DNA from 3 places in the Methylobacterium sp. M6A4_1b genome. Region 1 is predicted to be linked to each of the others. Evidence: riboswitches for the same ligand, from Rfam matches in the RefSeq annotation. Region 1 holds a riboswitch; each other region holds the start of a gene.

Evidence for each region. A riboswitch is a leader RNA that binds a small molecule or an ion and turns the genes downstream of it on or off. The one in region 1 is predicted to bind cobalamin.
Region 2: it holds a riboswitch for cobalamin, as region 1 does, so the genes downstream of both, ACLBWX_RS19275 (CbtB domain-containing protein) here and ACLBWX_RS15790 (TonB-dependent receptor) in region 1, are expected to answer to the same signal.
Region 3: it holds a riboswitch for cobalamin, as region 1 does, so the genes downstream of both, ACLBWX_RS21475 (TonB-dependent siderophore receptor) here and ACLBWX_RS15790 (TonB-dependent receptor) in region 1, are expected to answer to the same signal.

Annotation. Positions count from the first base shown of each region.
Region 1 is NZ_JBKEZQ010000016.1:13,817-16,069, reverse strand. Features, by position in the region: gene ACLBWX_RS15790 (TonB-dependent receptor) at 1-1,161, opposite strand, end outside; cobalamin riboswitch at 1,580-1,780, opposite strand; gene ACLBWX_RS15785 (DUF2934 domain-containing protein) at 1,926-2,114, shown strand; gene ACLBWX_RS15780 (acyltransferase family protein) at 2,157-2,253, shown strand, end outside.
Region 2 is NZ_JBKEZQ010000026.1:35,716-37,968, forward strand. Features, by position in the region: gene cobO (cob(I)yrinic acid a,c-diamide adenosyltransferase) at 1-310, opposite strand, end outside; gene cobU (bifunctional adenosylcobinamide kinase/adenosylcobinamide-phosphate guanylyltransferase) at 307-840, opposite strand; cobalamin riboswitch at 924-1,117, shown strand; gene ACLBWX_RS19275 (CbtB domain-containing protein) at 1,173-1,349, shown strand; gene ACLBWX_RS19280 (CbtA family protein) at 1,377-2,132, shown strand; gene ACLBWX_RS19285 (DUF1636 family protein) at 2,125-2,253, shown strand, end outside.
Region 3 is NZ_JBKEZQ010000039.1:11,238-13,490, reverse strand. Features, by position in the region: gene ACLBWX_RS21480 (ATP-binding cassette domain-containing protein) at 1-686, shown strand, start outside; cobalamin riboswitch at 901-1,099, shown strand; gene ACLBWX_RS21475 (TonB-dependent siderophore receptor) at 1,204-2,253, shown strand, end outside.

The DNA.
Region 1 (2,253 bases):
GCCGTCGGAGGCGAAGTTGTTGGTGTGCCGGAAGGCGATGTGGTTCACGTCGAACCCGGCCAGGAATTCGTTGCGGAACCCGAACAGCGTGCCCCGGACGGTCGCGTCGAGCCGGTTCCCGACCTGCTCTTGCTGGTGGTAGATCTCGATGTAGTCCGAGCGGTCGATCCGCCCAGTGTCGCGATCGAAGGCGTATTGCTCGACGTCCCGCCACTGGCGCCGGCTCTGGAGCCGGTAGGCGGTGTTGCGGATGGTGACGTCGGCGCTCGGGCTCCATTCGGTGCGCAACTGGGTCCAGTTGTCGGTCCAGAGGATCTGCGCGTCGCGGACGTTGTAGTTGTTGAACCGGAGGGCGTCGCGGATGCGCCCGTCGACGAGCGGCGTGCCCCAGTAGCGGGCCGGCTCCTGGTAGCCGAAATCGTGGCTCAGGGTGACGGCGAGGTCGGGGGTCGCCTGCAGGGTCAGGGCGCCCGAGACCGCGAGGTTGCGAAAGCTGCCGTCCGGGGAGATCCAGCCCTCGGCGCGGTTGCCGCTGACGTTGAGGCGGTAGGCCAGGGCCTCGCCGATCGGCCCGCCGGAATCGAGGGCGAGGCGCGCGAGGCCGTCCGAGCCGACCGCGGCGCGGGCCTCGTTGAGGGGCGTGAAGACCGGCTTCTTGCTCACCACGTTGACCACGCCGCCGATGGCGCCGTCGCCGTAGAGCACGGAGGCCGGGCCGCGCAGGACCTCGATGCGCTCGACGTTCCAGGTGTCGAACGGGAAGGTCACGGTGCCGGCGCCCACGAACAGGCGGGTGCCGTCGTAGAGCTGCTGGATCGAGTTCGGGCCGGCGAAGCCCCGGGCCGTGAAGGCGCCGTTGCCGTTGCCGGGCGACGCCACCGTGGTGATGCCGGTGGCGTTCTGGGTGACGGCCTCGGCGACCGTGTTCTGGCCGCGCAGGCGGGTGGTCTCGCCCGCGATCACGTCGACGCTGGCGGGGGTTTCCAGGGGCGTCAGGCCGAGACGGCTGGCGCTGCGGCCGGGGCTGCGCAGGTTGAGGCCCTCGGCGGGCGCCGGGCCGCCCCGCCCGGACCCCGAGACCTCCAGGGTCTCCAGGGTCACGGCGGGCGGGACCTCCCGGGTCTGGGCCTCCCGGGTCTCGGCCCCGGCGGAGACCGGCATCAGGCCGCCGAGCAGGGCCGCCAGGCGCAGGACCTGTCGCGCGGGCAAGGTCTGACCTTGCAACCCGCGCGTGTTCGCGGTTCGGGATGGGATCGGGGCGACGAGCATGGAACAACCAGGGATGGGCGCGGGCATCGGTCGGGGCCGACCTGCCGTCTCCGCTAGAACGAATGTTATAACATTACAATCATGCGGCCGGGCTCCCAGCATCCTTGTCCGCAGCGCAGCCGCGTCCGGGCCGCGCGGGGCGGCCGGAGGGAGCATGCGGGAGCGGGGTGCGCGGGCGAGCACGGACATCGACGGGACGGCTGACGCGACGGGTCGCGCGAAGTGGCACGTCACCGCGAACGAGGCCGACCCGTTCGCGATCCGCGAACGCCCCGACACCCGCCGGGGCACCCCGCCCAGCGCGTTTCGCGTGTGACCACGACTGACGGCAGGTCTCCTGGCTCGCGGGTCACCGCCCTCTCATCGTCTTCCCAGGCCCGAGGACCCAGTGACGTGTTGATGATGGGCTCGCCGCTCACAGTTGCGGGGGCAGCCGCGGCCTCGGGCCTGCACCCTCACCGCGTTCCCTTTTGATCCTCGATAAAGAGGAACCGTCGAAGACAAGCTAAGCGGTTTCCGGGGCGGGGGTCAAACGGCGCCGGCCGCCTGTGGAAAACCGCCGGGCGGCAGGATTCCGGGGACGAAACCCGCGCTGGAGCGTTGGCCCCGCGTCGACGCGGCGTGCTGTGACCGAGACAGAAGGAGCAGGAAGCACGATGTCCGATGAGGAGATCACGTTCGAGCGGATCCGCGAGCGCGCCCATGAGATCTGGGAGCGCAACCACCGCCCCGAGGGATTCGAGGTCGAGTTCTGGCTGATGGCCGAGCGGGAGCTGCGCGCCGCGCGCGCCCGCAACGAACCGAAGACGGCCGCACGGGAGCCGGAGGGCTCCGCGGCGTCCTGAACCGCAGGACCTGGGCACCGGCGTCCGGACCCACGCCCCCGCGTGACCGCGCCGGCCCGCCTTCGTCACGGCCCCGCCGGCGAAGGGATTGCGGCACGATCGGGCACGATGGCCTCGATCGGGCTATCAAATGCTAACA
Region 2 (2,253 bases), on a different contig from region 1:
CGCGGGCCTTGTCCTGGGTCTCCCAGGTGAAGCCCTCGCCGAGGGTGTGCCAGTCGATCCGATCGCCGAAGGCCTTGAGGGCGTGCTTCTCGCCCGTGTCCCAGGCGCCCTTGATGAACTGCACGACGCCGACCCGCCAGCCATGGCCGAGGGCCCGCAGCATCAACCCGAGCGCCGCCGTGGTCTTGCCCTTGCCCGGGCCGGTATTGACGATCAGGAGCCCCTTCTCGATCGTCTTCTCCGCAACCTCAGCGTCCTGCACGGCCTTGCGCTTCTCCATCTTCTCGCGATGGCGGTCGGCATCGTTCATGGGGTGGCTCCGGGCTGGGGTTTCACGATCAGGGGAAGGCCCGCCACCGTGAGCACCACGCGGTCCGCCTGCGCCGCGAGGCGCTGGTGCAGGCGTCCGGCGGCGTCGCGGAAGCGGCGGGCCAGCGCATTCTCCGGCACGATCCCGAGGCCGACCTCGTTGCCGACGAGGACCACCGGGCCGGGCGCCGCCGCGCAGGCCGCGAGCAGCGCGGCGGTGGCGGCCTCCAGGTCGGCCTCCGACAGGATCAGGTTGGTGAGCCAGAGGGTCAGGCAATCGACGAGCACCGGCCCGGTCGCGGCGGCGACCGCCTCGGCCAAGGCGAGCGGCACGTCCTGCGTGATCCAGCCGTCCGGGCGGCGGTCGCGGTGGAGCGCGATGCGCGCCCGCATCTCATCGTCCCAGGCCTGGGCGGTGGCGAGGTAGAGCCAGGGTCGCGGGAACGCCTCGATCAGCGCCTCGGCGTGAGCACTCTTACCCGAGCGCGCGCCTCCGAGCACGAGGGTCATTCGGGGCGTGGGGTGCGGCATGCGGAATGCTGTGCCCGAAATCGGGGCTCGAGGTCAAAGGCGCGAAACCGCCCGGGTCGCGTTGTCAGGAGATCGGCAACCGCGTAGAAGCGTGGATCGGACGGTGCCCCGGGAACGGGGTGAAAAGGGAATGCGGTGAGGGGGCGACCCTGAAACCGCGGCTGCCCCCGCAACTGTGAGCGGAGACGGGACTGCCATCGGCCACTGGAGCGATCCGGGAAGGCGGCAGGACCAGCGACCCGCGAGCCAGGAGACCTGCCTCCGAGAGTGGACCTGCCGTCCACCCGCGCGATTCGTGACGGCCGCCGGCGGGGCGGCCAGGAGATGACCTGATGTCGACCAACACCCTCGTCCTGACCGGCACCCGCACCAACGAGCGCCTCGGCGCCGTGCTCGTGGCCGCCTTCCTCGGCCTCGGCCTCGTGTTCATGGCGGGCTTCGCCCCGGCGATGGCGCTGCACAACGCGGCGCACGACTTCCGCCACAGCCAGAACTTCCCCTGCCACTGAGCGCCTCCGCTTAAGGCAGCACCTCTCATGATCATCCGGCTCGTGTCGGCGGCCCTGGTCGCCGGCTTCCTCGCGGCTGTCGTCGCGACGGGCCTGCAGCTCGCGCTCACCTCGCCGCTCATCATCGCGGCCGAGCGCTACGAGACGCAGGCCTCCGCCGCACCCGTCCTGCCGACCCGCGCCTCGCTGATCGTGCGCGTGCACGGCGGTCACGATCACGGCACCAAGGACCCGTCCGTCGCGGGCGGCGAGGTCGCACCCGCGTGGCAGCCCGGCCCCGGCCTGCCGCGCATGGCCTTCACGGCCCTGGCCACGCTCGTGGGCGGCGTCGGCTACGCGCTCCTGCTCGGCGCCGTCCTGCTCGCCTGCAACCGCGAGCCCAATCCCGAAACGGGCTTGCGCTTCGCCGTCGGGGGCTTTCTCGCGGTGGCGCTGGCCCCCGCCCTCGGCCTCGCGCCGGAACTCCCCGGCATGGAGGCCGCGCCCCTGGCCGACCGCCAGTTCTGGTGGGTGATGACGGCCGTGGCCACCGCCGTGGGGCTGTATCTCATCGCGATCCGGCGGGCGCCGATCACGATCGCGGGCGGCATCGTCCTCCTCGTCGCGCCGCATCTGGCGGGCGCGCCGGAGGCGAGCCACGCCGCCTCGAACCTGCCGGCCTCCTACGCGGCACAATTCGCCGCGCGCTCGCTGGGCATCGCCTTCGTGTTCTGGGCGGTGATCGGGCTGGCCTATGGCTGGGCCTGGGGCCTGTTCGGCCGGAGCCGGGCCGTCCATGCCTGAGCTGGAAACCGCCGCGCCCGTGACCCTCTACGTCTGCGCCACCTGCCGGGCGACGGGCGACGCGTCGGAGCCGCGCGCCGGCGCCCGCCTGCTCGCCGCCCTCCAGGAGGCCGTCAGCGCC
Region 3 (2,253 bases), on a different contig from region 1:
GCGTCGTCGGCCTCGTGGGGCATAACGGTTCCGGCAAATCGACTTTGATCAAGCTGCTGGGTCGCCAGCAGCGCCCGAGCGGGGGCCGCATCAGCTTCCGGGGCCGCCCCCTCGATGCCTGGGGCGACCGGGCCTTCGCGCGCGCCGTCGCCTACCTGCCGCAGGCGACGCCTCAGGCGCCGGGACTGCTGGTGCGCGAGCTCGTCGCCATGGGCCGCTATCCCTGGCACGGAGCCCTGGGGCGGGTCGGGGCCGCCGACCGCCGGATCGTCGCCGAGGCGATGGCCCTCACCGATACGGAGACCTTCGCCGAGCGTCTCGTCGACAGCCTCTCGGGGGGCGAGCGGCAGCGGGTCTGGCTCGCCATGCTGGTGGCGCAGGATGCCGGCTGCCTCCTCCTCGACGAGCCGATCTCGGCCCTCGACGTCGCACATCAGGTCGACGTGATGGCCCTGGTCCGGCGCCTGGCCGACGCGCGCGACGTCACGGTGCTGGTGGTGCTACACGACATCAACCTGGCGGCCCGCTACTGCGACGAGATCCTCGCCCTCCACGGCGGGCGCCTCATTCGGCGCGGCTCTCCGGACGACCTCCTCACGCCGGACTCCCTCGAAGCCATCTACGGGATTCGCATGGGGATCTTCCGGCACCCCGACACCGGCGTCCCCATCGGCTTCACGCGATGAAGGCCGCCGTCGCGGTGCGTTTTCGTGCCTGGCCGACGGACGGATCGCACGATGCGGCGTGGTTGCTGGGTCGCTTCCCGAAGGATTGCTCGGAATCGAAGACGTCGAGACGCGGGAGAGCCGTGGGACGATCTTCGTGAACGCCGTCTTGTCGCCTTCCGAACACATGCGATGGGAAAGCCTCGGAGTGCGATTGACGGCGAACCGTCTCTTCGGTCTCCTTGTCTTCGACGGTTCCTCCCCGGAGGATCAAAAGGGAACGCGGTGAGGGTGCAGGCCCGAGGCCGCGGCTGCCCCCGCAACTGTAAGCGGCGAGCCCATCATCAACACGTCACTGGGTCCTCGGGCCTGGGAAGACGATGAGAGGGCCGTGACCCGCGAGCCAGGAGACCTGCCGTCAGTCGTGGTCACACGCGAGACGCGCTGGGCGGGGTGCCCCGGCGGGTGTCGGGGCGTTCGCGGACCGCGAACGGGCCGGCCTCGTTCGCGGTGACGTGCCACTGCCGAGGCCGTCCGTTTGTCCCATCGTCCATCGAATCCGTTCTGGTCCGCGCTGGCCCTGTCCTGCGCGATCCCCTCCGCCGTTGCGGCCCAGGGGACGCGCTCCGGTGAGACCGCCGTGGTGCTCGACGCCCTCTCCGTCGAGGGCACCCTGACGGCCACCCCGACCTATCGGGTGCCGGACCTCTACAGCGGGACCAAGACGGTGACGCCGCGAAGGGACGTGCCGCAGCAGGTCGACGTGGTGCCGCGCGAAGTCCTGGTCGACACCGCCGCGACGCGCGTCGAGCGCGCCCTCGACTACGTGCCGGGGGTCGGCAAGCAGAACGACTTCGGCGCCCAGAACCTCGCGCTCTACTCGGTGCGCGGCTTCGCCACCCAGGACATCTTCCAGAACGGCTTCAACATCGCCCGCGGCTACAACGGCGCGCCCGACACCCAGAACGTCCAGTCCATCGAGGTCCTGAAAGGTCCGGCCGGTGCCGTCTACGGCCGCAGCGACCCGGGCGGCACGGTCAACATCCTGACGAAGCAGCCGGTGGCCCGGTCCTTCGTGGAGATGGGCACGCTGTTCGGCAGCTTCGGCACCGCCCGGACCACGGTCGATGCCGGCGGCGCGCTGAACGAGGACGGCAGCGTCCTCTACCGCTTCAACGGCGTCCTCGCCCGCCAGGACAGCTTTCGCGATTTCGTCGACGGCGACCGGGTTCTGGTGGCGCCCGTGGTGAGCTGGCAGGTGACGCCCGACACCAAGATCACGTTCGAGGCGCAATACCTGCGCAACCGCCAGACCTTCGACCGGGGCACCGTCGCGGTGAACGATCGCCTCGGCCTCGTCCCGCGTTCGCGCTTCTTCGGCGAGCCGGGCGACGATTCCGTTTCCGAGAGCGCATTCCTGCAGGTGCGGCTGGAGCACGCCCTCAACACCGACTGGCAGCTGCGCGTCGCCGGCCACGTCAACACCGGCAGCCTCACGGGCCTGCAGACCGGCGCGACCGGCATCCTCGACGACGGCCGCACGCTCCTGCGCGAGTTCCGCCGCCACGACTTCACCTGGGGCGTCGCC